Regions from separate parts of the Lactobacillus sp. ESL0700 genome, predicted to be linked through region 3. Evidence: riboswitches for the same ligand, from Rfam matches in the RefSeq annotation. Region 3 holds a riboswitch; each other region holds the start of a gene.
What was found. A riboswitch is a leader RNA that binds a small molecule or an ion and turns the genes downstream of it on or off. The one in region 3 is predicted to bind thiamine pyrophosphate.
Positions count from the first base shown of each region.

Region 1: it holds a riboswitch for thiamine pyrophosphate, as region 3 does, so the genes downstream of both, thiS (sulfur carrier protein ThiS) here and OZX63_RS02235 (ECF transporter S component) in region 3, are expected to answer to the same signal.
Region 2: it holds a riboswitch for thiamine pyrophosphate, as region 3 does, so the genes downstream of both, thiM (hydroxyethylthiazole kinase) here and OZX63_RS02235 (ECF transporter S component) in region 3, are expected to answer to the same signal.

Region 1 covers NZ_CP113930.1:73,110-83,793, reverse strand. Annotated here, with positions in the region: gene OZX63_RS00425 (iron-sulfur cluster biosynthesis family protein) at 211-615, opposite strand; gene OZX63_RS00420 (SLC13 family permease) at 800-1,900, shown strand; gene OZX63_RS00415 (LemA family protein) at 2,007-2,567, shown strand; gene htpX (zinc metalloprotease HtpX) at 2,587-3,483, shown strand; gene thiE (thiamine phosphate synthase) at 3,541-4,170, opposite strand; gene OZX63_RS00400 (dicarboxylate/amino acid:cation symporter) at 4,183-5,391, opposite strand; gene OZX63_RS00395 (M20 family metallo-hydrolase) at 5,394-6,614, opposite strand; gene OZX63_RS00390 (thiazole synthase) at 6,619-7,395, opposite strand; gene thiF (sulfur carrier protein ThiS adenylyltransferase ThiF) at 7,410-8,048, opposite strand; gene thiS (sulfur carrier protein ThiS) at 8,049-8,243, opposite strand; TPP riboswitch at 8,323-8,417, opposite strand; gene OZX63_RS00375 (AraC family transcriptional regulator) at 8,474-9,412, opposite strand; TPP riboswitch at 9,536-9,625, shown strand; gene OZX63_RS00370 (ABC transporter ATP-binding protein) at 9,671-10,684, shown strand, end outside.
Region 2 covers NZ_CP113930.1:1,873,695-1,884,378, reverse strand. Annotated here, with positions in the region: gene OZX63_RS08980 (GMP reductase) at 130-1,122, opposite strand; gene OZX63_RS08975 (adenylosuccinate synthase) at 1,318-2,607, shown strand; gene purB (adenylosuccinate lyase) at 2,611-3,906, shown strand; gene OZX63_RS08965 (LytTR family DNA-binding domain-containing protein) at 4,055-4,510, shown strand; gene OZX63_RS08960 (LiaF domain-containing protein) at 4,510-5,271, shown strand; gene OZX63_RS08955 (helix-turn-helix transcriptional regulator) at 5,407-5,616, shown strand; gene OZX63_RS08950 (hypothetical protein) at 5,616-6,038, shown strand; gene thiE (thiamine phosphate synthase) at 6,121-6,777, opposite strand; gene thiD (bifunctional hydroxymethylpyrimidine kinase/phosphomethylpyrimidine kinase) at 6,791-7,594, opposite strand; gene thiM (hydroxyethylthiazole kinase) at 7,606-8,394, opposite strand; TPP riboswitch at 8,482-8,583, opposite strand; gene OZX63_RS08930 (AEC family transporter) at 8,698-9,663, opposite strand; gene OZX63_RS08925 (malolactic enzyme) at 9,690-10,684, opposite strand, start outside.
Region 3 covers NZ_CP113930.1:416,018-426,701, reverse strand. Annotated here, with positions in the region: gene OZX63_RS02250 (sigma 54-interacting transcriptional regulator) at 1-728, opposite strand, end outside; gene udk (uridine kinase) at 895-1,539, shown strand; gene OZX63_RS02240 (ECF transporter S component) at 1,583-2,161, opposite strand; gene OZX63_RS02235 (ECF transporter S component) at 2,175-2,753, opposite strand; TPP riboswitch at 2,801-2,889, opposite strand; gene OZX63_RS02230 (hypothetical protein) at 2,978-3,307, opposite strand; gene OZX63_RS02225 (MupG family TIM beta-alpha barrel fold protein) at 3,309-4,403, opposite strand; gene OZX63_RS02220 (PTS fructose transporter subunit IIA) at 4,478-4,789, opposite strand; gene OZX63_RS02215 (PTS transporter subunit EIIC) at 4,812-6,113, opposite strand; gene OZX63_RS02210 (PTS lactose/cellobiose transporter subunit IIA) at 6,151-6,480, opposite strand; gene OZX63_RS02205 (BadF/BadG/BcrA/BcrD ATPase family protein) at 6,524-7,396, opposite strand; gene pbp4b (penicillin binding protein PBP4B) at 7,399-9,207, opposite strand; gene OZX63_RS02195 (YqiA/YcfP family alpha/beta fold hydrolase) at 9,212-10,015, opposite strand; gene OZX63_RS02190 (MFS transporter) at 10,184-10,684, opposite strand, start outside.

The DNA of each region.
Region 1 (10,684 bases), 340 kb from region 3:
TTAAAATATAATTATAAAATTTAAAAGCTAAATTAAGAAAATGGTGAATGATTGTTACCAAGCGGTCAAATAATAAAAAAGGCAAAAGAATTTAAAATCCTTTTGCCTTGATCAAATTATATTTTTGCTTTAAAACACAAGTTTTAGTCCTGCTTAAATCAAAAAAGCGCCCCATATTTCAAGGACACCTTACTTAATTATTCAAATTTACTAGCAAGTTTTGCCTTCCTGCAAATCTTTAGCCGTTATATCGGAAGGTTGAAATTCATTAATTGAAACCGCACCATCAATCACGCCGCTATCATCAGCCAAGCTCAATGTGGCATTCTTCTCAGATACAACTAAACTGTTATCCAAATATTGCATTTCTGCAGGACTCGTAAACAAATTTAATCCAACATTATTATTGATGATAATTGAAAATTCAGGGTCTTTTTGATCCAAAATTACAAATTGAAAATTAGCCCCAATAGTACAGGTACCACCGACTTTAGAATACTGATTAGAACCATCATTTAGCGCCAATAAGACAACTTGGCCTTCCTTAACATGACTCTTAATTCTTGCAGCAGCTTCAGGCTTGATATTCATTTCAATTGTTTCGGCATTATTCATTGTAAATCCCCCTTATTTATCCTACTTACTAAAGTATAGCTTGTGTGCATAAAAGAAAGCAAAATTCCTGCCTAGTAAATTGACATTTTCATAGTCAAAAATTTATCATTGCACACAACGAAAAAAAAGCTCAAAATAGAAGTAACAACTATAGATGATTATAACTTGCGAAAGGGGACATTTTATGACCGTCTTAAGAAAAATTTTTAGTGATAGAATCTTGCAGATTACTGCTGTAGTCACCATTGTAAGTCTTTTTTTTGCTAGACCGCGGCTTGGGGATATTAATTTACATACAATATTTTCAGTCGCCGCGATGCTAATTATCATCCAAATCTACGCGTACTTGCACGTCCTTGACGTACTCGCGTACAAATTAACCAGTATCGCCGACAACACGCGCAAACTGAATATTTTGTTCACTCTTTTAGCAATTATTGCCGGAATGTTTCTGGGCAATGATATAACAGCATTAACACTAATTCCGCTTTACTTAAACATTGCTAAAAGATACAACTTACCGCAGATTCTGCCGGTGACGTTGATTGGAATGGGCGCCAACATCGGGGCCGCATTTACGCCTTGGGGCAATCCGCACAATATCTTTCTTGTTAGCAAATATTCGGTTAACGCTCTGACCTTCTTCTCATGGTCATTGCCATACTTGCTCAGCTCATTAGTGATTACATTTATCATTTTTCACTTTATTCCACGCAAGCAAATTCCAGTTCAAGAAACAAAACAAATCAATATCAGCGTTCGACCAACTGTAATTACGACCGTTGTGTTCGCCTTCTTCTTTTTGGGTGTCTTCAAAGTGGTCAACGTTGCGTGGCCAATGCTAGCTGCAATCATTCTTGCCTTTTTAATCAATCCACGAATTTTACTTAAGGTTGATTTCGCACTGCTGCTGACTTTTACCTGCTTCTTTATCTTTATCAGCGATATTCAGCAGATTCCAATCATTGTTACGATTATTCACACAATGATTAATTCAGAAAGCTCAACTTACTTTACATCGATTTTATCCAGCCAAATCATTAGCAACGTGCCGGCCACAATCCTTGTTGGTAAGTTTACGCCATACGCCAAGGCACTGTTCTTAGGCACAAATATCGGTGGTTTTGGCTCACCTATCGGCTCAATGGCCAATATGTTGGTGCTTAAGACTTTCATTCAAAATGGAACTGTCTCAAGAAACGAATTCTTCAAAAAATGGACAGTTATGCAATTTATCGGCTTGCTAATTCTAACAATCATTGGCTGGCTGCTATTGCTCGTTTAACATACTTTACTTATCTGAATCAGGATGTCGTGCAGCATCCTTTTTTTGTATCCAAAAAATAAATAATCAGTTATAATTAAACAGTATATATAAGGAGGTTCAACCTATGTCATCATTAACTTGGATAATTTTAATTATCGTTGTCTTATTAATCGGAATTTATATTGCTATTTATAACGGCCTACAAAAAGCCAAGGTATACACTGACGAATCTTGGAGCCAAATCGATGTGCAATTGAAGCGGCGTAACGACCTAATTCCTAACTTAGTTGAAACCACCAAAGGCTACGCTAAACATGAAAAGGAAACTTTAGAAAACGTTGTGGAATTGCGCAACCAATTAACTAACATCCCTCAAGATGACCGGACCCAAACTTTAAAGGTTTCTAACCAAATTTCTGATGCCTTGAAGTCAATTTTTGCTTTACAGGAAAACTACCCTGACTTAAAGGCCAACCAAAACTTCCTGAAATTGCAAGAAGAATTGACTAATACTGAGAACAAGATTGCTTACTCACGTCAACTTTACAATTCATCGGCAGCCCTTTATGATCAAAAGCTACTGACCTTCCCATCAAATATTATTGCCAGCATTCATGGCTTTAAGAAGGTTGACTACTTACAAGCTAGCGAAGCCGAAAAAGAAGCACCTAAGGTTAAATTCTAAATACTAGGGCAAAATTATTATGTTATTTCAACAAATTGCTCGCAATAAGCGCAAAACCGGCATTATCATGGTCTTATTCGCCGTGATTTTAGCTCTTGTTGGTGCTGGATTAGGCTACATTTTCAGTGATAGCCCATGGAGCGGAATGATTATTGCGCTAATTATCAGCGTCCTTTACCTATTTTTGGTCATGCGTGATCCCGCAAATATGGTAATGAGCTTAAATCATGCCAGCGAAATTCACGAACAAGATAACCCCGAATTGTGGCACGTTGTCCAAGACATGGCCATGGTTGGCCGTGTACCAATGCCCCGTGTTTTTATCATTAATGACCCCAGCCCCAACGCTTTTGCGACAGGGCGTGATCCCGACCACAGTGCTGTCGCTGTAACTCAAGGATTACTCGACATGATGAACCGCGAGGAGCTGGAAGGCGTCCTAGGCCACGAGATTTCTCACATTCGCAATTATGATATTAGGTTATCAACGGTTGCGGCTGTTCTTGTCGGTGTGATTTCTTATTTATCTGGAATCGCTAGCCGGTATATCTGGTGGTTTGACGATGACCGTGGCAGCGATAAGGATGATGATAATAACCTTGTCATTATTTTTAAAGTTGTTGCGATTATTTTCGTGCTTATCCTGGGACCACTATGTGCCAGTCTTGCGCAAATGGCCTTATCGCGTAACCGCGAATACTTAGCCGATGCTTCATCAGTTGACCTTACTCGCAATCCGCAGGGATTGATTTCTGCTCTTGAAAAAATCGCGGGTAGTAAGCCAATGAAAAAGGCTGATCCGAGCAGCGCGGGCATGTATATTGAAGACCCACTGCGCAAAAAGCACAGTTTTACGCACCTGTTTGATAGTCATCCACCAACAGAAGACCGGATTAAGCGGTTAGAAAAAATGTAACATCACAAAACGACACCTGTTCAAAAAACAGATGTCGTTTTTTACTTTAATTAACTTTTATAAAGCTGCTAAAACTGCTTGTCTTAGCTCTTGCGTTGCCTTGATTGGGTCAGCAGCCTGCATAATCGCCGATACGACAGCAACTCCTGCAACATGAGCAGGCTTAACTGCCGCAACATTATGCGCCTTTAAGCCGCCGATTGCATAAACAGGAATTGAGACATTTTGCCTAATTTGGCTTAACGTTGCCACACTTGTATGCACTGTCTTAACGTGAGTTTGCGTCGGGAAGATTGCCCCTACGCCCAAGTAGTCAGCACTCTCTTTTTCTGCTTCAAGAGCCTGCGGCAAAGTCTTAGTTGTCGCGCCAATAATCTTATCTGCCCCTAAAATTTGCCGGGCAACTTTGACAGGCAAATCGTTTTGGCCTAAATGGACTCCCGCAGCATTAACCGCTTGCGCAATATCAAGACGATCGTCAATAATTAACGGCAACTGATAACGGTCGGTTATTTGCTTAACTGCCTGCGCCAATTCGTAATATTCACGCCCAGACAGCTGTTTTTCACGTAACTGCACCAGATCAACGCCACTTTTACAAGCTTGCTCAATTGTAGTTAAAAATTGGCGATCAGTTAAATTAGTCCGATCGGTAACTAAGTATAATGGTCGGTTTTTTATTTTCATAATCATTTCTCCCTAATAGACATCCCTATTCAACTGGTTCGTTGAAGCCGCCACACCTACCGCCGTAATTGTATCGCCGACAACATTAGCAACTGCACGGAACATCCCGACGAACCAATCAATCCCAGCAAATAAAGCAATACATGTATTAGGAAAGCCAAGTACGGGAAGTGCAATTGTTAACGCAACAATGCCGCCACCTGGAACCACTACAGTCCCTATGCAAGACAAGACGGCCAGTAAAATTATTTTTAACAGCAGTACTGGCGCTAAACTAGCACCATAAAGCTGCATCAAGGTGATACAAACTAACGATAGGTACAGAGCTAAACCATTACTGTTTAGTGCCATTCCCAGCGGTAAGACAAGCTGGGTAACGGATTTACTGACCCCCAGCTTTTCTTGAGCATCAATCATTTCGATTGGCAGAGTTGCGGCAGACGAAGTTGTCGTAAATGCGACAACGATGATTCTAGTCAGACCTCTAATCAGGCCCCAAAAAGATACATGAGCAACTAAACTAACAAAGATAAACAAGGCAAGTAAAAATACAATTACCGCGACTGCATAAAGCACTAAAAAGTATAGCAAAGGCAGAAACACTTTACCGCCGTTTTTCGCAATTGTACTGGCAAACATACAGGCGATACCAATCGGTGCAAGCTTGATGATTAGCATTACCAACTTAACGATTAACTGATTAAATTGTTTAATCAGCTTCAGCACTAGGTGATATTCATTATTTTCATTGGCGCGACTTAAGACTAGACCGAATAAAACAGCAAAAACAATTACTTGGATCACGTTTCCTTTAGTAAGAGATGCAAAAATATTATCAGGAAACAGCTGCAAGATTGCTGCACGTAAATTAACGCTAGAATGCAGCACTGCTTTTGTTTTTACTAAATTCGGCAGCCGCAACATTGTTCCCGGCTTAAAGACTAAGCCCAAAAGCACACCTTCAACCGCCGCCAAAATTGTTGTAATGGTAAACCAAAGACAGGTTTTTAACCCCAGTTTGCCCAATTCCTCAAACTTCAAACTACCTAAGGCTTCGATGACTGCACCCAAAATTAGCCAAACAATTACCATTTGCAGCAGCCGTAAAAAGATATCGCCAATAATTGTTAAATTTTCCGCCCACTTAGGTAGTAGCCAGCCAACTAGCGCCCCAATTAAGACGCCAATTGTGATCTGGCCAGTCAGGCTAATTTTATGCATTATTAATATGCCTCCTGATAAAGCGATGCGGTCAAAAATTCAACTCCCCGCTGCAAATCCTCAGGCTTAGTATTTTCTTCTGGTGCATGGCTAACGCCATTAATGCTGGGCACAAAAATCATCGTCGTTGGTACGACGCGATTCATAATTTCACTATCGTGTCCTGCGCCTGATGCCAATTTCATGATTGAATAACCCATTTTGTGCGCCAATTTTTCATTTTTCGCCAGCATTTCCGAACTTAAAATCACAGGTTGATCATGAACCCAGCGTTTAAATTCAACGTTAATCAGCGGGTCAGGAAGATTGGCAATGGTGTTTTTCATCATTTTTTCAAATTCATCTAAAAGCTCATTATTTTGATGACGACAATCGATAAAAAACGTCACTTTGCCAGGAATTACGTTAGAAGTATTCGGCCAAACAGCAAGTTCGCCAACTGTAAAAGTCAAAAGCGGATCCACTGCACTCGCAAACACTTCAAACTGGTTAATTAACTTAATTGTCGCCTGCAAGGCATCGTGGCGCTCAGTCATTAAGGTCGTGCCCGCATGATTTGTAATGCCGTTAACCGTAATGCGATAACGCCGCTGACCGACAATCGCTGTAACTAACCCAAGTGAAATATTATTGCGAGCAAGACGATTTCCCTGTTCAACGTGCAATTCAGTAAAAGATTGTGGCAGCTGGGGAAGATCATAATTGACGCCGCTAATTTGCTTCAATTGATTAACTGCATTACTGCGAGCATTTTCGATTTTGATGCCATTTTCATCAACTAAACCATTAGTCTCAGCCACGCGTGCATAGTGCTTTGAACCACTGAAGGTGGCGTCAAAGCGGCTGCCTTCTTCTTCGCAAAAAGAAATTACCCGAATTGTTTTTTGTGAAATACCAAATCGCTCGCGCAAATTTAGGGCTGCTTGTAAGCCGCCCAGAACACCATACAGGCCATCAAAACGGCCGCCATTTTTTACAGTATCCATATGCGAGCCCGTCGCAATTACTTGTTCTTGGTCATTTCCAAGTAAGTCCAAATAGGTATTACCATAGTCATCAACTGTAACTTGAAAACCCGCTTTTAACGCAAACTGGATTAATAATTTCTGCCCTTGAAGCCAATCAGAAGAATAGACCAAGCGGTTCTGTCCTAATCCCGAATTAGGCAGAGTTGTAATCTGCTTAAAAAGCTGATTAACCGTTATTTTCTCACTCTGCTGCATGATGTTACTTACTTACACCAGTTAATGGTGATGACGCAACTGCACCGTGTTCAATTACCCGGCCAGGGCCAGCCAAATAAGCCTTACGCCCAGCCTCAATTCCCAATTTAAACGCTTCAGCCATTAACGGAATATTCTTAGCTGTCGCCATCGAGGTATTAGCCATAATCGCATCGGCACCCATTTCCATTGCTTCGGCAGCTTGGCTCGGGCGACCAATTCCCGCGTCAACAATTACTGGGACATCGATTTCATCAATCAAAATCTGAATTAACTCCTTGGTTGCCAAACCTTTATTAGTACCAATCGGTGCTGCTAGCGGCATGACAGTAGCTGCACCCGCATCAACCAGTTCCCGAGCAGTATTTAAGTCAGGCAAAATATACGGCATAACAATAAAGCCTTCTTTTGCCAGAACCTCGGTTGCCTTAACGGTTGCCGCATTATCTGGCAACAAGTACTTTTTATCAGGCACTACCTCTAACTTGATGAAGTCACTGCCACTCAATTCACGAGCTAAGTGCGCGGTTCTAATTGCCTCTTCAGCCGTTGTTGACCCTGACGTATTTGGCAAAATCGTCACACCTTCAGGAATGTAATTAAGAATATTTTCTTGGTCAGACGTTGTCCGGCGCAAAGCCATCGTAATAATTTGTGCCTTAGCATGCTTTACTGCCGCATCAATCAGATCATAAGAATACTTTCCTGAGCCCAAAATAAACCGTGAAGTAAATGTATGCCCGCCAATTGTTAATAAATCTGTTTCTTCAGTATTTGTCATTATGTTTTCCTCTTTTAATTTAAATCTTCAATTCCTAATATTAACTGAACAATCATGTTTGCCTCATGGCCAGCGCAGATTGTCACACGCGGAGCCATAAGACCTTCTGTCCCTTTAGACTTGCCATCGCCTGCTAAATACGCGTTAGGCAATATTTTGCGCGTTTTAATTGCATTGGCACTATGAATTCCCGCCATTCCTGACGCCATGACTAGCGGTTTATCAGGAAAAATCGTCGTGACATTTTCCAGTAGCATTGCTTTAGCCGCCGGGTCATCAAAGGCCTCACAAATAATATCCGCATCTTGAAATAACTGTGTGATATTTTGCGGTGTTACCCGCTCTTTTATCGCGTTAATCGTTACAAATGGATTAACTTCCTGTAAGTTCTCCTTCATCGCAACTACCTTCGCCATTCCAACTTGACTAAATTTAAATTGCTGACGATTAAGGTTGCTTAATTCAACTTGATCAAAGTCAATCAAAGTTATTTGACCGACACCAATGCGAGCTAAAGCAAGAGAGATATTTGTTCCTAAACCGCCACAACCAGCAATAGTTACCTTGGCAGCAGCTAGTTTAGAGCTAGAGCCCGAGACGTTACGTTTTTGCATTTCAGCGACAATTGCCGAATTCTGTAACCTATCTAGCATTTATCCACCCCCAACAAATGAAATTATTTCCACCTTGTCATTTTCTTTTAGCAGAACATTGGCGAAATCACTGCGAGGCACAATCTTGCCATTCAGTTCAACTGCTAAATTGCTGACTGGCGCATTCCTTTGGGTTAAAAGTGTTGCAATTGAGATACCTATAGCTGCCACTTCTTCACCATTAACAGTAACCAAAAAATCCCTTCCTTCGGCTATCAAAGGAAAGGACTTTTAATAAAAATTAGCCATTCTTAAATAAGAATGGCTCAAAAAATTGATCAACAAGCCGCTCTTCCTTCGGTAGTATAAACTACATCAGGTTCGATGAGTATAATCTCAGTCGCTTAAGCGACACCCCAGACGAACTTTTTTATTAAATTATAGTTTAGGTATAACAACTTTTGGTTGCGCTGTCAATCATTTTTTTATTTCAAATTAATGTTAGCCTGGCGAAATAGCTCTGCACGCATTTGAACCGGCGTCTGATGATAATATTCATTAAACTTTTTATAGAAAAATGACTTGCCATTGTAACCGACCCTGGCAATAATTTCCTTAACCGAAATATCAGGACGTGCAAGTAAATTGCGTGCTTCCTGCATTCGCCGCTCATCAACATGCTCTACAAAGCTTTTGCCAGTCTTTTGCTTAACTAAACTAGAAAAATAATTTGGATTAAAACCGAAATACTTAGCAGCTGCATCTAAAGTAATATCGGCAAAATTGGCATCGATATAGCTTTCAAGTGTTGCATTGGCAAAGCCTTGCTTTTCTGCTGGCACCGAAGCGAAGTTTTGATTACGTACTGCCGCAACTAGCAATAAATTTAGTTCTGCTTTGACTACACTCTCGGCAAACAAATTCTGGTTTAAATATTCATCAATTATCCTGTTCATCAGTTGTGCGGACTTAGAAATTGGCGTTGACTTTAAATATAACAGACGATTAACCCGCAAATTGCTAATTACCTGCTCAATTGCTTGCTCCTCGCGTGACTCCTTATTGGTAATATTTCCCAGGAAATATTGTAAATTATACTTGGAATTTAAATCCAACTTTACCAAAACATCATTTTTAGTTTGCTTTTGGACTTCATAATCACTTTTAGCTGGTAAAAAGACAATGTTCCCTACTCCTAGCTCGAAGTCTTGGCCGTGAATTTTAATATTTGATTTGCCACCAGCTTCATAAAAAATCATCGCATTTGTTGTTTGATAACGATGGACACCAGTGTTGTGATTTTCAAGATAAACAGTAAACAGGTCAAAGTTGCTGCCCACTGCTTTTAAGCGCAATTCATTTGTATCGCTATTAGTTGAACTTAAAATACTAGCTAAATATTGCGCCAATTTGACTGCTGCCATAGTTTCACCTTCTTATTATTAATTTAATACTTTTATTATATAGCAAAAATCATATTCACTGGTACTTTATTTTCATCAAGCTGTCATGACTAGACAGCAAAGCGGCTTTCATGTAAAATCAGTTTGATAACTTTGGGGTGCTGCAAGGCTGAGATAATACCCGTTGAACCTGCTATGGACAATGCCAGCGAAGGGAAAATGAATGAATTTTTACGTCGTTAGTGCATCTCGTCCTAGCGACTTTTTTAGTTGGTAAAAATAATGATTACAAGCAAAAATTTAACTTTTTCATACGATCAAAATATTAAAATTCTTGACAACCTTAATCTTGAAATTCCCACGGGGCAATTTTCACTGTTAATTGGGCCCACTGGTTGTGGCAAGTCAACTTTACTTAAAGTACTGGCTGGTCTATATCCTAAATATGCCGGTAAAGTCAGCGGCGATCTTGATCTTAACGGCCTAAAGTCGGCCATCATGTTTCAAAATGCTGGCGAACAGTTCACAATGGCGACCCCACGAGAAGAAATCATTTTTGCGCTTGAGAACTTACAAGTTAACCAAGAAGATTATCTCAAGCGCCTAACTGCCGGTGTCCAATTTGCGCAAATTGAAAACTTGCTGGACCAAAAAATTAATACATTGTCCGGCGGTGAGCAACAACGCGTGGCCCTTGCCGTTCTCGTTGCAATGGACATTGATTTATTCTTGCTAGATGAGCCTTTTGCTAGTTGTGATCCGCAGGCACGGCAGTTTTTAATTACCAAATTAGCGCACTTGCGCGATCAAGGCAAAACGATTATTTTGAGTGACCACGTTCTAAATGGTTACCAAAATGTCTGTGATTGCCTGTTTCAGTTTGCAGGCCACCATGTCCAACAATTAGACTATTTAGCTAAAGACAAACTACTCCAAACAAGCACGCACAAGAATAATTATTCCTTTGCCGTACCCCAAAATGAAGCTGCTTGTTTTACCTTAAATAAAACGCAACTAACGCAAAATAGACTTTTATTAAGCCAAGATCAGCTCAAGATTATTGCGGGTAAGACCACGTTAATTACGGGTGCTAACGGCGTTGGTAAGACCTCACTATTTAACGCATTGACCAAAATGCTGCCTTATAGCGGCAGTTTAACTTACCACAATCGTGAAGTCCGCCAACAGGCAACGCGCAAGTATTTATTACATGTTGCTCAGATTTTTCAGAATGCAACCGACCAATTTTTGAGTGTTACCGTTCAAGACGAAATTAACTTGAGTAAAAAACAA
Region 2 (10,684 bases), 530 kb from region 3:
ATCACTATTAGGAAATAAAAAATCTCAGCACTGACTACCTAACAGAGCTGAGACAATTATCATTTTATCGGAAATGGCATTTCATTGCTACTTTAAAATGTTATTTCACTTAGAAAGTTGATTTATTGGCTATTTGTCGCCATTTAAGATGGTGTTTTTAACGATTACGTAATCAACCAGCTTAATGGAACTGAGATTTTTACCACCGGCATAAGAAATGGCGGATTGCAAGTCTTCCTGCATTTCGGTTAACGTGTTAGCGATTGGACCGCGGAATGGTACCAGCATTTGTTTACCTTCAACGTTGCGGTAGGCACCTTTTTGAACTTCTGAAGCAGAACCCCAATATTGCTTGTAAGTCTTGCCATCAATTTTAATCACGTTACCTGGAGATTCTTGGTGGCCAGCCAGCATTGAGCCAATCATTACCATGGTTGCACCAAAGCGAACAGACTTGGCAATATCACCATTGTGGCGAATACCACCGTCAGCGATGATTGGCTTACTTGCAACCTTACTGCACATTCTGAGAGCAGCTAGCTGCCAACCACCAGTACCAAAACCGGTCTTAAGTTTAGTAATGCAGGCACGGCCGGGACCAACACCAACTTTTGTCGCATCAGCGCCAGCACCTTCTAATTCGCGAACGGCTTCAGGGGTGGCGATGTTACCAGCTGTCAAAAATGTATCCGGCATTTTATCTTTAATGTACTTAATCATCTTAATGACGTACACGGAATGACCGTGAGCGACATCAATTGTAATGTATTCGGGGATGATATTTTCTTTAACGAGCAAATCGATAAAAGCGTACTCACTATCTTTAATACCAACAGAAATTGAGGCAAAAAGTCCTTGTTCATGCATCATTTTGATGAAGTCAAGTCGCTTCTCGGGTTGAAAGCGGTGCATGACATAGTAGTAGCCATTTTTAGCAAGCCAAACGGCTAAATCTTCGTTAATTACACTTTCCATATTAGCAGGAACGACTGGTATCTTAAATGTTCGGCTTCCAAACTTAACGCTAGTATCAGCGTCATGGCGGCTTTTAATAATTCCTTTGTTAGGTACAAGCTGAATGTCATCGTAGTCAAAGGCTTCCATACTAAAGTAGTTACTCATAATTCAATCGACTCCTAATTCCTTATCTGTTTGAACGAGAGTAACTATAATCAATTTATTTTAATTTGTCAATATAAAAATCGAACTATTAAAAATTCAATCGCTGAAATAATTCGCATTTTAATTTGACTAACAGCTTATAAATTGTTAGACTAATTTTTGTGATATTTGTATATTTTTTATGAGGTGAACAAAATGACAGCAGTTGCAGTTGTTGGTAGTCAATGGGGCGACGAAGGTAAAGGTAAGATTACTGATTTTTTGAGTAAGGATGCAGCGTATGCAGTCCGCTCAAATGGTGGTAACAATGCCGGTCATACGATTGAAATTGACGGTAAAACATTTAAGATGCGGTTAATTCCTTCCGGTATTTTTGCGGCAGATAAGGCTGCTGTAATCGGCAACGGGGTCGTGATTAATCCCGAAGTTTTACTAGGTGAATTGGAAAATCTGGAAAAGAACGGAATTGATACCAGTAAATTACGAATTTCCAATCGGGCACACATCATTATGCCGTACAACATCAAGCAGGATGAATATCAAGAGGAAGCCAAGGGAGCTAATAAGATCGGTACTACCAAGAATGGTATTGGACCAACTTACATGGATAAAGCTTCTAGAATTGGCATTCGCGTTTGTGATTTACTAGAAAAAGATACATTTGAAGAAAAACTGCGTGCTAATTTAGCAGAAAAGAATGCTTTGTTCACCAAGGTTTATGGTAAGCCAGCACTTAAGTTTGAAGACATTTTTGATAAATATTACGAATATGGCCAAAAGATTAAGAAGTACGTTACGGACACGTCAGTCTTAGTTAACGATGCACTTGATAATCAAGAAAAGGTACTTTTCGAAGGTGCCCAGGGTGTAATGCTCGATATTGATGAAGGAACTTATCCATTTGTCACATCATCTAATACAATTTCTGGCGGAATTGCTAGTGGTATTGGGATGGGCGCCAACCGGTTACATACGGTTATCGGTGTCTGCAAGGCTTATACTACCCGTGTTGGTGCTGGTCCATTCCCAACAGAATTGCTTGACGCAACTGGTGACCGCATTCGCGATACTGCTCATGAATACGGAACAGTCACCGGTCGTCCACGTCGTGTTGGTTGGTTTGATTCTGTTGCTTTGCGTCATGCTAAGCGGGTTGCTGGAATTAATGCTTTAAGTTTGAACCTACTCGACATTTTTAGCGGCTTTGACACTGTTAAGATTGCAACTGCTTATGAATTAGATGGTAAGAAAATTGACTATTATCCAGCTAGTCTGAAGGAACTTTACCGTTGCAAGCCAGTCTATGAAGAATTACCAGCTTGGCAAGAAGACATTACCAAGGCTAAGACTTGGTCAGATTTACCAGAAAATGCCCAAAAATTCTTAAAGCGGGTTGAAGAAATTGTCGGCATTCCGTTAGTTACAGTTTCTGTTGGTCCCGATCGTGAGCAAACGATTGTTTTACAAAATCCATGGGAAATGTAACCGATGCTTGAACGCTACACACGCCCGAAAATGGGTGAAATTTGGACAGATGAAAATAAATATGCGGCATGGCTAAAGGTCGAGATTGCGGCAACCAATGCTTGGAGTGAACTAGGAGAAGTTCCGGCAGCTGATGCAGCCAAAATTGCTAAAAATGCTAGTTTTACTGCGCAGCGTGTTGCAGAACTTGAGCAGGTAACGCATCATGATGTAGTAGCCTTTACCAGAACTGTTTCGGAGAGCCTTGGCCCAGAAAAAAAGTGGGTTCACTTTGGTTTGACCTCAACCGACGTGGTTGATACCGCTCAAGGCTATATCTTGAAGCAAGCTGATGCAATTATTCGGCAGGATTTACTTGCACTAAAAGAAACGATTGCAGCAAAGGCTCTTAAATATAAGGATACTGTTGAGATGGGCCGGACACATGGCGTCCAAGCAGAACCAACTACTTTTGGTTTGAAGCTTGCTCGTTGGTATGCCGAAATTAATCGGGACATTGACCGTTTTGAACATGCGGCTAAAGGTGTTGAATCTGGGAAAATTTCTGGTGCTGTTGGGACTTTTGCCAATGTGCCGCCGGCTGTTGAAGCCAGTGTAATGAAGCAACTGGGCTTAACGCGCCAACCAATTACCAGTCAAATCTTGCCGCGCGACTTGCATGCCGAATATATTGCCACTTTGGCACTGATTGCTACAAGCATTGAAAACTGGGCAACGGAAGTTCGCGGTTTACAACGTTCGGAAATTCATGAAGTTGAAGAACATTTTCGTGCTGGTCAAAAGGGTTCATCGGCGATGCCACACAAGCGTAACCCGATTGGCTCAGAGAACTTATGTGGTATGGCGCGGGTTTTACGTGGTAATATTGTGACGGCCTATGAAGATGTAACTTTATGGCATGAACGGGACATTTCGCATTCAAGTGCTGAGCGGGTAATTTTACCTGATACCACGATCGGGATTGATTACATGCTTGACCGCTTTAACCGGATTTTGACTAACCTAGATGTTTTCCCTGAAACAATGCTTAAGAACATGGACAAGACCTATGGTCTGATTTATTCCCAGCGTCTATTGTTGAAGCTGATTGATGAGGCGGGCTTATCTCGTGAGGCAGCTTATGATATGGTGCAAAAGTTAACGACTAAGTCATGGCAAGATGGTATTTCATTTAGAAAGCTAGTTGAAGATAGTCAAATTATGAATTACTTGTCCGAGGATGATGTGGCTGACGCCTTTGATTACCATTATCATTTGCGTCATGTCGATGAAATCTTCCATCAAGTAGGACTTGAATAACAAAAATGCAGACTTAATCAAGTCTGCTTTTTTAATTAGAGTCGTTTTAATTGCAACTTACGCACTTAAAACGACCACTTATGCAAAGAGGGTAGATTTTAACTTTAAATTAGCGTTTAATAATCATCATGAAAGGCAGGTGAGAATCATGAAAGTAAAAATTGACCTTGACCCTGATGTGACCGAACCAGTGGTAACAATTCAAGCAAAAGAATTATCGCCAGAAATTGAGCGGATCTATCGGCAGTTGCAGGAAGTCAGTCAAAGGCCTGACCAGCTTGAATGTTATAAAGATGACGTTTCATATTATTTGGATTTAAATGACATTTTGTTTTTTGAAACAGAAGATCGGCAAGTGGTTGCACATACGGGACGTGATTCGTTCAGCGTTAACTATAAATTATACGAATTAGAGAACTTATTGAGCAGTCAGTTTATGCGCGTTTCCAAATCCACGATTTTGAATTTGAAGCAAGTATATTCATTGACTAGGTCTATTACTAACTGTCAGGTACACTTTCATGATACTTACAAAACTGTCTATGTTTCACGCCACTATTACCACAGCTTGAGTGATCGATTAAACGAGAGAAGGCCATTATAATGAAAAAGCAAAAGATTAGAGAACTGTTTTGGGGAATAGCATTACTTGGAGCAGCAATCTTTTTAATCATGAATCAGTTAAATTTGTTTTCGTTTCGGCTAAATTTTTGGACGATTTTTTGGACAATTATTTTTGGTGCGTGCTTGATTGAAGGCCTGACTAATCGCAGTATTGGCGGCACGATTTTTTCAATTGCCTTTTTGTTAATTGTGTATGCCCAGCCACTAAAAATCACTAAGATTGTCCCGTGGACTGTCTTACTGGCGGCATGTTTAATCACTGGTGGCCTGCACATGATTTTTCCGCACAAACGGCACCATACGCATGTGTATATTAACGGACATAATGTCAATGGTGGTTGGTCAAAGTTTGGTACAGAAAAGTCATTTCACGCCGATCATGTTTTTGACAGTAGCAGTCAGGATGTAGACGAGCAAGATATTGTGGTTAATCAAAAGCTGTCTGATGTTTCGCGGTATGTTCGCTCGCAGAGTTTGCGCAGTGTTACCATCAATTCGTTAATGGGGGATGCCAAGGTTTATCTTGATGCAGCTAAGCCGGCAACTGATACGGTAATTGTAGATATTAATTCATCAATGAGTGATGTCTCACTTTATATTCCGTTATCGTGGCATGTTGATGACCAGATGTCGTCAATTTTCGGCGATGTTGAAATTAATGGCAGCTCTAATGGCGGTGGGCCAACGCTAGTGTTAACTGGCAATAGTAAGTTTGGCGATGTAGAAATTAATTACGTTTAAATTGAAATATCTGTTCCTGATTAGGAACAGATATTTTTTATTTATGATTGATTTTTATTACTAAATGTAATAATATGAAGTTAGTTTCATATGAAGTGAGCTTCATATTGAATATTGAATGTAGAGATGAAAATAATGCCGAATTTAGTGAAAAAATTGCGACTAGAGCATAAATTAACTCAGGAAGAACTGGCTGACAAAGTTGGGGTTACACAACGAACAATTATTTCTGTAGAAAAGGGCAAGTACAAGCCATCGCTATTACTAGCATATAAGTTGGCGTGCTTTTTTGGCATAAGTATTGAAGATTTATTTTGTTTAAAAGAATATTTGGAGAACCAATAATGAAGAAAAAGCTGCTGCGTTCCGCTGTTTATGGATTGTTCTTTTTAGTAATGAGTTTACTTGAAATAGTGATCGTTTTTCATGATAAAGATGTGGCATATAGAATTAAACATATTATTTGGGCAATATTACTGTTAATTTGTGCTTCAGGCTACCTGGTTAATTGGCAAGACATTAAAAAGGGTAAGCGAGACATTTGTGATGATGATGAACGTGACCATTATATTGATCGTGCAGCTGGTGCACGAGTAGCTAAATGGTTGAATTGGTTGATGTTTGGTGTCATCGTGATTTCCACATGCTTATATGGTATTTACAGGCAAGATGATTTAATAATAATTGTTGGGCTTTCAATATTCTATTGGAACATTAGTTTAATCCTAAAAATTATCTTCACGATTATTGAGGAACGAAAAAATTAAATATAGGGTCGCCAGTAATCATAGCGGCCTTTTTTGCTAGCAAAAAATCACGTCTAATGGCGTGATTTTAAATATATATACTTTAATTATGCCACGGAGCATCAAGCATTGCCTGAACAGTTTCATTAATATCGCTACTTTGAGCAATCATTGAAATTACTGCTGCACCAGCAGCTCCAGTATGAGCAATATCAGATAAGTCTTTTACCGTGATGCCGCCGATAGCAACGATGGGATGCTCACTGCTGGTTACCAATTCGTTAAGACCATTGAGACCAATTACAGGGTCAGCGTCAGCCTTGGATTGTGTCGTGAAAATCGGACCACTACCATAATAATCAATCCCGGCAATTTGGTTGCCAGCTTCAATTTCTGCTAAAGTCGAGCAGGAGTAGCCCACAATCATTTGACTGCTAACTTCGTCAATTACTTGTTGGATCGCTTCGTCACTTTGACCAACGTGAATTCCCTCGGCGTTAACTGCTTTGGCTAACTCTACATCATCATCGATAAAGAAGGGCACTTGATATTGTTGGCAAAGCTCGTGCAACTTGCGAGCCATTGGCAGTCGCTCATTATCATTTAAAGTTGAATTAGGTCCCTTATCACGAAATTGAAAAGCCGTAATCCCAGCTTCTAGTGCCTCTTCGACGATTTCCGGCAAAGTTTTACCCGCAGGTAAATCTTGAGTACCACAAATAAAATAAGACTGAAGAATGTTTGCGTTAAACTTTTGCATTAGTTTTTCCTATCTATTTTGCCCAGTGGTTGAGTGGTCCGTGACCATGACCCACCTGGATTGTTTGTTCAATTGTCTTTGTAACGTACTTTTTAGCGAGTTTAATAGCCGCGGCTAAGTCATGTCCTAGGGCAAGTTGAGCAGTAATTGCGGCAGCTAAAGTATCACCAGTGCCATGCGTGCGGTTAGTATGCGTGCGCGGACTGCTAACCCAGAAGCTGGAGCCGTCTTCAAGAAGGGCAAAGTCGCGGACTTCTTCAGTAGTGGAATGTCCGCCCTTGATTAGCACGTTTTTAACACCCATATCTTGCAGCGAGTAGGCAAGGTCGGGATACTGCTGCTGCGAAGTAACCGTCATGCCCGTTAACACCTGCGCCTCTGGCAAGTTGGGAGTTACTAAGTTGGCTAATGGCAATAACTCCTTCTTTACGGTTGTAACTGCATCTTCACTTAGCAAGTGAGCGCCACCTTTAGCTACCATGACGGGATCAACTGTAACTGGACCGAAGTCATATTTTTGCAAATTTAAGGCAACTTGGTGAACGTGAGCAGCATCACCGAGCATGCCGGTTTTGGTTGCCCGAATTTTAAAATCAGCAGCTAAAGATGCACACTGCTCATCAATCATTTCAAGTGGGAGCAAGTGCGATGCTTGGACGCCCAACGTATTTTGAGCAGTAACGGCGACCACAACGGCAGTGCCAAAGACGCCTTGCATTTGAAAAGTCTTGAGGTCTGCCATAATACCAGCACCACCGCCAGAATCTGTTCCAGCAATTGTCAGAACTTGAGGGAATGAATTAATTTCTTCTGCCATAAAATACTTCCTTAATCATAATCAGCAATCTTTTTAATATCGGCAACTTGCACCTTGGCTAAGTAGTCCATGAGGTACATCCCAAAACTGCCGGGGCCAACATCGGGATGATCTTGGACGACCAATTGTCCGATTGAGCCAAACACAAGCGTTGCAGCTTGAGCCGCCTCGAAGCGACTATCGGTTACTGCACAAAAGGCAGCGACAATACTGGTTAACATGTCGCCAGAGCCTACATGAGCTTGAAACAGAGGGGTACCATTATGAACGTGAACCACATTATTGCCATCACTAATTGTATCAGTTGCACCACTAGCAATAACAGTACAATGATACTTTTTAGCTACTTCCTTAGTAATTTCATCAAGGTCGCCCGTGCCAGATCCAGCATCGATACCCTTAGCATTCCATGCAAATTCGCCTAAAGCAGCGATTTCTCCCGCATTACCACGAATCACACTCACATGAAAGTTCCATAATAAGTCTTGGGCAACATCAAGTCGATATTGAACAGCACCAACAGCAACAGGATCTAGTACGATTGGCTTTTTGTATTCTCGAGCTAAATCGCCCATTGCCTTCATGTGTGCAATCTGTAATTTAGTTAAACTACCCATGTTAATGGCAACAGCCGAGGCCATATTGACCATTTCGCTGGTTTCATCAATTTCGTTACTCATAATGGGCGAAGCACCAATTGCATTTAATCCGTTGGCGACATCTTGAACGGTAACGAAGTTAGCGGCATTAAGAACAACGGGGTTCTGCTTGCGCAATTTATCTAATAATTCTAACTGCATATTTTTCTCCTAAAAATAGTTGAAGAAGTCCTCAGAGCCATAACTTTAAGCTAATAAAAAAGCTTTGGCACATAGTTGTGTCAAAGCAATAGGTAGTTGACACGTTCCTCGCGCAAGTATTAGCTTACAGGTTCAAAGGGTCTGAAACGGTGTTTCATCTCAGCCTAAAAGGCCCCCCTCGTGTTATCGCTTCCAATTATAGCGATTTTTAATGAAGAATACAATGATAAGTTAGCGGCGAGATTAAAGTTAAAAAATAAAGACCAAGCTAGTAATGACAGCTTGGTCTTTATTTTTTTATTGTTAGATAAATTGTAAAATCGTCATCAAAATTGGCACTACAATAATAAAGAGAATTGTACTTTCGACAACAATGTTAGTTGCGTATTTAACATCGCCGTGTGATTCGTTAGCCAAAATTGGTAAAACAGCTAACATTGGCGTTGCTGATTGCACAACTAGAGTTTGCCGCATCAAACTTGGCAAGTTGAAGCCAGCATTCATTCCGATTTTAATTAAAATAATTAAAACGATTGGTGAAAGAATGAACCGACCAATTAAGGCCAAAATTGAGTCGCGATCGAACTTGACGTTCTTAATTCCGGCGTCATGCAGGACAATCCCGATATAAACAAGTGAAAGTGGCGTTACTAAGTTCCCAACGTAAGTTAATGTAGAGTTTAAGAAGGTAGGTACAGGAATTCCTAATAGCATCCAGACTAAAGCGACAATGAAACCAACAAGTGGCATTGGTAAAAGCTTCTTCCAATTAATTTTGTGGCTAGTCTTTTTACCGTTAGCAGTTGGGTCGTCGTTTTGAATTAAGAAAACGCCAAATGCCCAAGTAGAAACGGTGTTGATAATGTAATATACCAGGAAGTAAGACATGGCTTTATCACCAAAAAGTGCCATGTTTAGCGGCATTCCGATGAAAATTGTGTTGGCATTAACCACGGCGTTCATAAAGATACCACGGCGGCCAGGACGGATTTTAAAGACTTTGACGCAGAGCCAAGCAATGATATAGCCGATAATTACGCCCAATGCTGGGAACAATAATTCGGTTGATAATTGCAGCAGGCTGCCGCGGCTAAGGTTTTTCATAACAGCTGTAAAAATCGAAGCTGGCAGGGCGATTTTAGTAATAATACTAGAAATTTCACTACCAAATTTATCGTCAATCCAATTAAATTGTTTTAGTAAAAAGCCGAGAGCCATGATTAAGATAATCACGACAACGCTTGATACAGATGTCAAAAAGACTTGCATAAAAAGTTTCCTCTTTCTGTAGTTAATTAATATTTAGGCATCCACTTTGTTTCTTGAACGGCTTTTTTGGCGTCAGTAATTCCTTCACCTGCTAAACCTTGATCAATTGCAGTTTGAGCTACCTTTTCGGCAATTGTGGCTGAGAAACTGGTTAGTTTTGCAACTGGCGGCAGAACCGCAGCACCAGCAATAGTTGGATCAACAATCCCACCTAAAGCATGGCTGGCGGTTGCGACCATTTTATCGCTCATTAGCTTAGACTTCACGGATATTGCTCCAAGACCGAGCCCTGGGTATACCAGAGCATTATTGGCTTGGCCAATTTCATAAGTTACACCTTGGTATTCGACTGCATCAGCAGGAATCCCAGTTGCAACAAGAGCCCGGCCATCAGTCCACTTAATTAAGTCTTCAGCTTTGGCCTCGGCTAATTTAGTTGGATTAGATAACGGAAAGATAATTGGTCTAGCTGTATGTGCTGCCATTTCTTGAACGATAGCTTTAGTAAAAGCACCGGGCTGTGTCGAGGTCCCAATCATAATCGTAGGGTGGACAGCTTTAACCACGGCTTCAAGGTTAGTTAGTTCATCGGCATTAGCAAATTCACTGCGTGTTCTAGTGAAGTCTTTTTGGCCAGCAGTCAGCTCGGGGGTATCATCAAACAACAAACCTTGCTTATCGACAAGGTAAAAGTGCTTGCGAGCTTCTTCTGGACTTAAGCCTGCACGGACTAATTCGTCCCGCATCATATTTGCAATTCCGATACCAGCAGTTCCGGCACCAAAGGTTAAAAAGACTTGGTCTGTTAACTTTTTCTTAGAAATATTTAACGCACCAAGAACTGCGGCTAAAGAAACAATTCCTGTTCCTTGAATATCGTCGTTGAAAGTAAAAATATCGTTTCTGTATTTATTTAGAATGGTTGCGGCATTTTCGCGACCAAAATCTTCAAAGTGTAACAAAACATGCGGGAAGACAGTTTCGATATTTTGGACAACTTCGTCGACAAAAGTCATGTACT
Region 3 (10,684 bases):
CGCACGTTTACCTGTCTTTTTTCCGCGGCTTCACCTAATGAGGAGACTGTTCCTGTATCAAGATAAGAAAATAATTTTTCCTGGCCCTTAGGATCTAGCCTGTGAACCTCATCCAAAAACAGCATGCCATTATCGGCCTCATCAAACAATCCTTTATGGGCTTCGTCCGCACCGGTGAATGCTCCTTTGGCATAACCAAATAATGTACTGGTCAATAATTCCGGATTATCCGCGTATTCCGCACAGTTAAAACTAACAAATTTTCCTTGTGCGGCAATATATCCCTTCTCTACACAATAATCAAAAAACTTTCGCGCAATGTAGCTTTTACCCGTTCCTGTTTGACCATTAATTAGAATTGGCAACCTCCCAGGATAAGACGCTGCTGCCTTTAGCTTTCTAATCTGGCTATAAAGTGACTGGTCATGACCAATCACACTTTTAAAAGTATCGGAACCAGAAAGGCTCTGCTTCAATTCGGCAATACTTGCATATTCCTGCTTTAATGGCTGATCGCTGTCTTGCCCGACACTAGAGCGATCTACAAAAATCACAGGCCGAGTGTTAATTTTAATAATCTGATTTTCTTTTACCAATTGATTAAGATAATGACTGACCGTATTTCTTTTAACATTTAATTTATTTGCCAAGTCACTAGTTGATAAAAAGTGTCCTTCAGATTGATTATTTTCCTTAATTAAAGATAATATTTTCGCTTTAATATTCATACCACTTGCTCCGTAAATTCATTTCACAATTATGTTAGCGGTTTTACAAAAACTGTTCAAGGCGAAATCGGTTATTTTAATTTAAAATCTGTTATTTATCACTTTATCAGTGGTATTTCAACCCAAACTAAAGTAGAATGTTATGTGATAAAAAAGGAGAGTCTGAATGTCTAAACTTGAAAAACCCGTCGTAATTGGGATTACCGGCGGCTCGGGCAGTGGAAAAACAACGATTGCCCATAAAATTGTTGACCAAATGCAGGAAAATGAACACGTCCTAATCATGACGCAGGATTCATACTACAAGGATAATACCGGTATTCCGATGAGCGAGCGGATGAAAATTAATTATGACCATCCCGATGCGTTCGATATTCCCTTGCTTAAAGCACAAATCAACGACTTACTTAACTACAAGCCAATTGAAATGCCAGTTTATGACTTTAAAGAACACACAAGAAGCAGTGAAACTATTCATATTGAACCTGCTGACATCATCATTCTTGAAGGAATTTTGGTTTTAGGAAGCGAAGAAATTCGGAACTTAATGGACATTAAGGTCTATGTTGATACCGATGACGACATCCGCTTCATCAGACGACTTGAACGCGACATTAATGAACGTGGCCGTTCAATTGACTCCGTAATTAGCCAATACTTAAGCACAGTTAAGCCAATGTATCATCAGTTCATTGAGCCAACCAAGCGTTACGCCGACATCATTGTTCCCGAAGGCGGCGCAAATGATGTTGCGATTGACATGTTAACCACTAAAGTCCACGCAATTTTACGAAAAGAAGTAACCAATTAAAAAGGCCGAGGAAATTATCCTCGACCTTTTTATTTATTTAAAATTATTCTATTTTTGGCTTTAACGCCCGATCAAACAAGTTAGTAATCAGCTTAACTAACACCCCGTCAAATAAAACTGACGAGATGATACTGACAAAGAACATCACAATCTGCACCTTAACCGCAAATTTATACCAGCCATACATTAGATAGCACGGTATAAAAAAGCCAAAGCTAGCAAAAAAGGCACCTGTCAAAACGCTGCGCCAAGAAAATCTTTGGTAGCGAGATTTTTTCGGGAAAAAGCCAATTTCATTCGTTAAGCCCTGCATTAAACCAGAAACCACAGTGGTGACGCCCCACTGGCCGCCACAAGCCATCTCCACGATTGAAGCCAGCAATTCGCCCACTAATCCCGAGCCAGTTGTCGGGACAAAATACATCGCAAGCGGCGCCGCCATTAACCATAACCCCGCAAAAAAGGCGTCGGTTGCCGGAGCGTACCCCGTCGGCAGCAGCAACATTTTAACCAAATTATAGAGCCCATTGGTGCCATAGGTATAAAAGATACCCATCAAAATCCCAATTAAGGCAACTAAAATAATAGCTTTAACATTCCATTTTGATGATCTTGTAAACATGATTGGCCTCGATTTATGCAAGCCGTGGCTTTAGCGTGCGGTCAAACAGATTAGCGATTAATTTAACCAACACCCCATCAAAGACAAGCGCTGAAATCATGTTGGTAATAAACATGACAATCTGGACCGTCATATTAAATTTACCCCAACCATAAAGAATGTATGACGGAATAAAAATTCCTAATCCGGCAAAGAAGGCACCAATCATCACACTCTTCCAAGAAAAGTTTTGATAACGTACGGTTTTCGGGAAAAAGCCGATTTCATTCGTTGCTCCTTGAATCAAACCGGAAATAACCGTTATTGCACCCCATTGACCACCAATTGCCATTTCTACAATTGAGGCTAAAACTTCACCAATTGTACCAGAGCCAATTGTCGGGACAAAGTACATTGCAAGTGGTGCCGCCATTAGCCATAAGCCCGAAAAGACGGTATCCGTTACTGGTGCAAAGCCCGTGGGTACAAGTGCCATTTTAATAATGTTGTAGGCCCAATTAAAGCCGTAAGTATAAATCACTCCCATAATAATTCCAATCAATGCGACCAAAATTACCGACTTAACATTCCATTTTGATGATCTTGTGAACATAAAAAATACTCCTAACTAACTTTTAAGTCAGAAGGAGTACAAATTAAATGCTTGTTCAAACACTTCCCTAACGCAGGCATTGTCCTGTTCAGGTTCCGAGGGTAATTCTCAGCTATTGGCACCCCTAGTGACTAATTTTTAATTAAAAATAGTATACCACAATGATAATGATAGTAAAGCAATCCCCGATTTTCACTAATCATCAAAAAAGAAATTATTATTGATTACTTATTCTTATCATTTTGCTTATTATTTGACTTGCGAACCCATCTAGCAATCATGCCATTTCCTTGGCCCCGCATGATTGCGTTAAAGTTACGGCTAAAGGCAATTAAGAAAACCATGCAGTTAAATGTAAAAATTACCATTGCAACTGTTACGACAACTGTATTTTTACAATATACCAAAATTGGGATTAGCAAAAAAATACTGATTACTTCAACCCAAACGCTATAAATTTGGTGACCAGCGCGATAAACACGAGCGACAAATTCCCGTGCTGCCCAAAATAAGACGAGTAGCCCAATTATGATAATGAACGAATTTAGCTTCATTTTAATTTTGATGACTTTCGAATTTAAACTTAGTCCATGGTCGTAAATATTTTAGTAATGGCAATTCTTCTGGCTTAATCGCAGCAATCTTATTTTTCCGTTCGTCGCTATGTGGTTGAAGTACAACTTGTAATTCATTTTTATAAATACCAAAGCCGTCATTACCAATCAAAATATCGCCAACCTCAAATTGTGTTTGATTATCATGAGCTGGGTTAGCCTCTGCTTTGTGCCACACACGCGGCATGGTTGAGCGAGCAACTAAAGCATTGCTGTCGCCACGCCGAAAATGCTTGTCTTCCAGCAAAATTTTTTGCTCTAATGGACTAATTCCCGGTAACATTTCAACATCAAAAGATAATTCATATCTATCTAACTCACTTAAACGGCGCAGCTCATCCTCACTAGCATAAGAATTACCAATAATCACGTCATCAATTAAGTTAGTCATAAATAACGATTTGGCCTGAACTTCAATTGGTAAGTGACGGTCGGCTTCTCTAGTTGGCAAGCCATCATTTACATCCCAAGGTCCGTGTGTACCACATTGACTGGAAACAAAAGCAGCGGTGTGAATGCCATGCTTCTTAAAGTTTTTGCTACATTCTTCAAAGAAGTTATCTTCAAGCCCACAGCCAACTTGTGGATAAAAGTTGTGGCAGCCATAAATAAATGGTTCATTAGCTTGGTAGCTCAAGACGTTATCCAAGTACCCGGTATTATTGCTCATGTTTAATTCAATAATCATGTGTTCCGGATTAAATGTTAGTTCTGCCTCTGTTCTGCCGTCAAATCCTTCATCAAGTCTAATTGCAGTAGCTCCTATTTCTTTAAAAAATGACAAATCGGTATATGAAATCCCTAATTGCTTAAAGATACTTGGTGAAACATCCAAGGTTGTAGCAAAGCCATGCTTGTTCCCAAACTGAATAATATGTTGAAACTTTTTCTTAGTGGCTGCAACATCCTTAGCTTCCAACATACTCATAAAAATCCGAGTGAAGCCATATTTTTCACCAAGTAGTAAATATTGTTCGTCCTGTTTTTCATCACTGTGATCGGGATAAATTGATAACCCAATGTGGCGCATTGTCATAAAAAATCTCCTTATTTATCAAATTATGCATTAAGCAAAAAACACTTCAACCAAACTAGCTGAAGTGTTTTTAATTATTTTGCTAATTCTTCACTAACTAAGTCAAGCAGCTTACCTGCAGCAAGCGGAGTATACATTGTCCGTGGAATCAACAAGAAGTTAATATGATGGTCTTTAGCCTCATCTTCAACAGCTTGCTTGCGGAAAACGGCTTGTGGTGCCAATAAAACAATGTCATATTGATCAGCACTCAGCTCATCAGCAATGCCTTCCGTTCCTACAGCTTTAACTTCGACATCAATGCCACGTTTTTTACCTTCTTTTACAAGGCCATTAGCAATTAATGACGAACTCATTCCACCACTACATGATAATAAAATCTTCATTAGGTTTCCTCCTAAATTTCAATTATGCTTTTGCTGCTGCCTCAGCTTTCTCTGCGGCAGCAGTTTCAGCTTCAACCTTGACTTGGTGTCTGTCCCACATCTTAAAGAATGGGAAGTAGATTACCATTGAAACAAGAACGTTAACAATAGCAACCACAATTGCCCGCCAGTCATAACCAGTAGCAAAGAATGCTCCGATTGGCCCAGGCAATACCCATGGCACAATTGCCGTGGTCTTATTTAGCAAACCAGTTACGGTTGCTGCCCAAGTAATTACACCATCAGCCATTGGCGCTAAAATAAATGGAGCAGCAAAGTATGGGTTCAACACAATTGGCAGACCAAAGATAATTGGTTCATTAATGTTAAAAATACTTGGTACTAATACAACTGCACCCATTGCCTTACCAGTATCTGATTTGGACAAGAATGCAAGCAAAATACATAAAGCTAAAATTGAACCAGAACCACCAATATAAACAAAGAATTGTAAGAATTGCTCAGTCATAAAGTGTGGTACTGTAGCAGCAGTTGCACCGTGAGTAATTGCGGCCATATTAGCGTTTAAGTGTGCGTACCAGTATGGAACAACTGGAGTTGAAGTAATCGCACCGTGAATCCCAAACATCCAGAACAGTGAGTTGAAGAAGATTGGTACTAATACGGAAATCAGATTATCTTTACCAAACTGTGATAATGGTTGCAGTAAGTTAAGTAATCCTTGGTTAAGATCAAAGTGTAAACCAACTTTGATAAACCAAGCAATAATAATCAAAACAGCTGCCGGAATTAATGATGTAAATGCACTAGAAACTGCTGGTGGCATTGCATCTGGCATCTTAATAACTAAATTCTTTTCTTTGAAGAAATGAATTACCCAAACACAAACACAGGCAGATAACATAGCTGTAAATAGCCCATAAGAGCCAAAGTTAGTCGTTGGGAAAACAGTTCCCGCAGCTAATCCTGTAGTTTTAGCTGCTTGTGGGGTAATTGTTTCGGGTGTAATAGCCAACATCAAATAAACCATTACCGCAATTGTACTACTAGAGTTGCGATCAAGCTTATATGATTTTGCTAAGTGGGCAGCGATTGAATAACAAGAATACAATCCCATTAACCCGATTGAAAATGTTACTGGAATTTGAAATGCGGCCAAGTTTTGCTTAATAAACGGAATTGGCAGTTGCGCAATCAATGTAAAAATAGAACTAGCAATGGAAACAGGAATGATAACCGTCATACCATTGGCAATAGCCTGCATATAACGGTTACCGGCTACTTTAGCCATTCCGTTAGCTATTTTTTCTGAATTAAATTTCATGTGTACCTCCTTCTAAAGTAAATACATTTATTTAAAATTATTTTGTCTTATCTTCAAGCCCAACTAATTTTTTGTTCAAATTAACAATATATTGGGCTAAATCACGAATTAATTCTGCCGCCATCATTTGATCTTCAGCATGTACTAACAAGATACTAAATGGCAGTTTCTTCTGATCTGCTTCAGAGCTAATCACCTTTAAATGCACGTTTTGTGCGGTCTTCAAGCATTCATTTGCTTGTTTAAAATCAGCTTCGCAGTTATCAAAATTCCCTTTGTCAGCATCATCAATTACCTTCATCAGTAATGATCGTGCTTCCCCAGTATTGCTAATCATTTCAAAAGCAATCTGCTCAATTCCATCCATTGGCCTCACCTTCTTTCGTTGTTTATTTCAATTTTACTACTAACTATATATATAAAACAGCACAGCTGTTATTATTATTCACAATATGAGCATCGATTTGTGGATAGCTTTGCATGACTTGCTTAAGTAGTCGCTGCCTAAATTGTGCATTATTAACTACGACTGAACCGGATAACGCTAGCTGCGTTGGTACAGGCTCTTTATAACGATTTAGTAAGCCGATTACTTCAGCAGCCAACGCATCCGCCTGCTCATCAAGTGCTTGCTTAGCCAAAGGGTCAGCTTCAGCCAAGTGGGCAATTTCTTTAGCAAAAGCAGCAATTTGATCACGGGTTAGATCGTAGCATTTCTTCACTAATGCCGGCATCGTAGTTACAGCTGCTAACTGCATTAATAATTGCCCTAAAGAAGTAGTCTGACCCTCGTCATATTTACGCAGTGCGAGTTTAATCGCTGTTATTGCAATTTGATAGCCGCTACCAACATCATCAAGCAAGTTGCCCCAACCACCAAACCGATAGGTCTGATTTTGATTAACGCCATAGACGATTGAACCTGTGCCGGCAATTACCAGCGTGCCATCCTGACCATGCAAGCCGTTAATTAATGCCAGCTTGGCATCACTAACTAGCTGAACTTTAAGCTGTAATTTTGACTCTAGTTCTGTTGTTACCGCCGCCGCATTGCCACTGGTTTCCAGTCCGGCAATGCCGATTAAAATTTTGGTGCAGTCTTCTTTACCCAGTGCTGAAGTCAATTCAGTAATTACTTGAACCAAGTTGCTAATCGTTGCTTGCGCGTCTAAAAAGATATTCCCAACGCCAGCTGTCGCTTCCTTCAAGCACTTACCTTGGCTATCAAAACCGCGGGCAACGATATGAGTGCCACCGCTATCAATCCCAATCCGATATTTCATTGTTATGCCTCATTGCTGTTTAAAAAGTTTTTGATTTTTTGCCCTAAAGCAGAATTTAAAACATTTTTTGCCGCTGCGTCTCGCTGGCTGCGATCAATCAATGTCTGATAAATAGCAGCCAAGTCATGTCTGTCAGCCAAAGTTACTAATTCAGGCTGCCGAGTTAACTGCTGGTATCGCGTCTGAATTAGCCCCCACAGCTTCTGGTTATTTGCGGTAAAACTATCGCCATCAAGTGCTGAATAAACCAAACTAACGATGTCACCATATTTGCCAACTAAATAATGATCGCCGACAAAATCCTTCTTTTGCCCATCAATAAGCGGCGAATTACGCTTATTAGTTAACAGGATAATCACAGTCTGCCGCTCAAAATCCACTAGACTCAACGTGCCAGTCCAACCAGTGTGACCAATTGTATTAGCAGTCGGAGCATTAGAAAAAATCCGCGCATAGCCTGCATCGGCCTGCCGCCGCCAACCCAAACCAAATGTAGGATCAGTTGACTTTGGCTTAGCAAACTCGGCCAAAGTATCAAGATCAAATAGTTGCGTTTGACCATAACCACCATGGTTAAGCACCAACTGCGCTAAAACTGCCAAATCCGTCGCATTACTAAACAGGCCGGCATGACCACTAACACCCTTCATTGTGTAATAGGCCTTCGAGTCATGTACTTCTCCTTGAATTGTTGTCGTGCGAACGTGATTAAAATCTGCCGTCCCAGCAAAAGTATTACCATCAAGTTCAGTCGCAGCAGTTGCCGCACGCTGAAAGCCATGTTGCAAGGGATTAAAAGTAATATGCTTAAGTCCCAATGGTTGATAAACATTAGCTCTCACGTAGTCATCCTCTCGTTGACCCGTGATTTTTTCGATAATCAAGCCCAAGAGCATGTAATCAACGTCGGAATAAATTGTTTTTGTTCCCGGTTGATAACTCAGCGGGGTCGCGATAATTTTAGCTAAAATCTCGTCACGATTTTGTGTATAAATTTTATCAGCCAATTCGTTATGATTATCAAAATATTGAGGATCAGCAGGAAAGCCAGCTTGATGCTCCAAAATATCTTGAATTGTTAAATCATCCTTGCCCTTAATCTTATCTTGCGGCTGATCCTTAAATTCAGGAAAAATATCAGCGACTCTACTTCTAATCGCCAACTTTTTCTCATAGACCAACTTTTGTAACGCCAAGTTGGTAGCCCACATTTTAGTATTGGAAGCAATGTCATAAAGAGTTTCATCAGTTACCCTGGGCGCAGTTGTCAACCTTTTACCATCTGGCGAATAGCTATTAACCCGGCCATAAGCAGACTGCTTAACGATTTGACCATTATGAACCACAACCAATTGTGCTGATGGAAAGCCAAACTTAATTTGGTTATTAATCAAATTATCAATTAAGTTAAAACCATCATTATCACGATTTTCCGTATCTTCAGCGTGATTTTGCAGCACTGGAAACGGAATTTTAAGATGTACTTTGCCTTCATTAAACGTACCAGAAAGCTGCAATTTATTTCGGCCATTAACGGTCAACTTGCGTAAATCCAGCGCCAGCCAAACCTTAACAGGTAATTGGGTAAGGCTAATTTCCTGGCCATTGACAAACAACGTCAAATCTACTGGCTTCTCCAGCAAGATGTCCAGTTCGCCATGCCCTTGATATGAAGTAAAATATTGCATTTGGTTGTTAAGTAGTGCCGTTGTTACATTAGCCACTGGCACTTTCTCTGGATAGATTGCGGTGACTTGAAAAGCTCCTTGCGGCTCACCTTCAAGCTGCTTAAATGTTACTTGTTCAACCATTACACTACTTCCTAGCATTCTTAAATTGTTCAATCACCCACTGGTAAGCCTGCGGCGCTACCTTTGCCCAGTAAGTCCAATTGTGATCATCAATGTTATCCTGAATGAACTTAGTCTTGACTTGATATTGTGTTAATTTGTTAACAAATGAAGCAACATCAGCGATTGGCACCACCGTATCTTTAGCCGTGGACTCGACATAGAAGCTGACATCCTGAGCTTTTTTGAGATAACTTGTTGGAAAGACCAGTTCATAAAATTGTTCAGACCAAGCTTCAGTATCACTTTGCCATGCATGCAACGTCTTTCTAAATTTATTATCTAATGGCAAATGCTGCCAAACAGCCGGCGAAATCAAAGCCGCACTGGACCAGTAATCTGCATACTTCAACGCCAAACGAGCCGCACCATAGCCGCCCATCGAGATACCGCCGATTGCATGTTGCGACCGCTCCTGTGCAATATGATAGTTCCGCTCAATCAGCGGTACTAGGTTTTGCATTACGGCGTCTTCCATCTGCATCCCGCCATTTTGTCCATTAATATAGAAAGAATTAAAGCCATCAACAAAAACAACAATCAGCTTTTGACCTGTTTGTTCAACCAAATCATCAAGCATTTGTTGGGAGTCAAATCGTTCTAATAAATTACGATGATTACCGCCTAACCCATGCAGTAAATATAATACAGGGTATTTGTCCCCCGACTTCTCATCGTAGCCGCTAGGCAAGTAAACATCGTAATTCCAGTCCAATCTTAAACTAGGAGAATAAAACATTTCCGTTTCAATTTGACTATTATCAATCATATTATTTAACTCTCATTTTGTTTATTTAGTAATCGCTTACAAAATAATTATATTATATTTAAAATACTGTTACAACATTTTTTGCGAAATTTTGTAAAAATATTTCACGCAGTAACCAAAAAAGCCATTACTCCGGGCTTTGTAGCTCGAACATAATGGCTATTATTTTTAGTTGTTTGTTAAATTTTTTAATCCGGGCAAGCTAATCATAATCAACAGGCTAATAACGTACAAGCTTGATAAAAAGCCCATTACAACCGTTAAATTATAGTAGTCCATTAAAATACCGATGACGACTGATGAAAAGCCACCGACGGCGCGGCCGATGTTAACAATAATGTTATTAGCACTCGACCTGATTTCCGTTGGGTATAGGCGACTAATCACCGCGCCGTACCCGCCAAACATCCCATTGGAAAAGAAGCCAACAATCGCGCCAATGATTAGCAGCGTGATCATGTTAGTCGCTAAACTCAAGGTGTAAACCATGATAGCTGAACCAATTAGGAAAATCGCAAACGCACGGCGCGGACCAAAATGATCAAAGATGGTACCAAAGGTCATCATCCCGATGCTCATCCCAACAATGGTTGCAATCATCCACAGGCTTGAATTTGCAACGTTTAGATTTAATTGCTTTTGCACAATCGTCGGCAGCCAATTCATCAG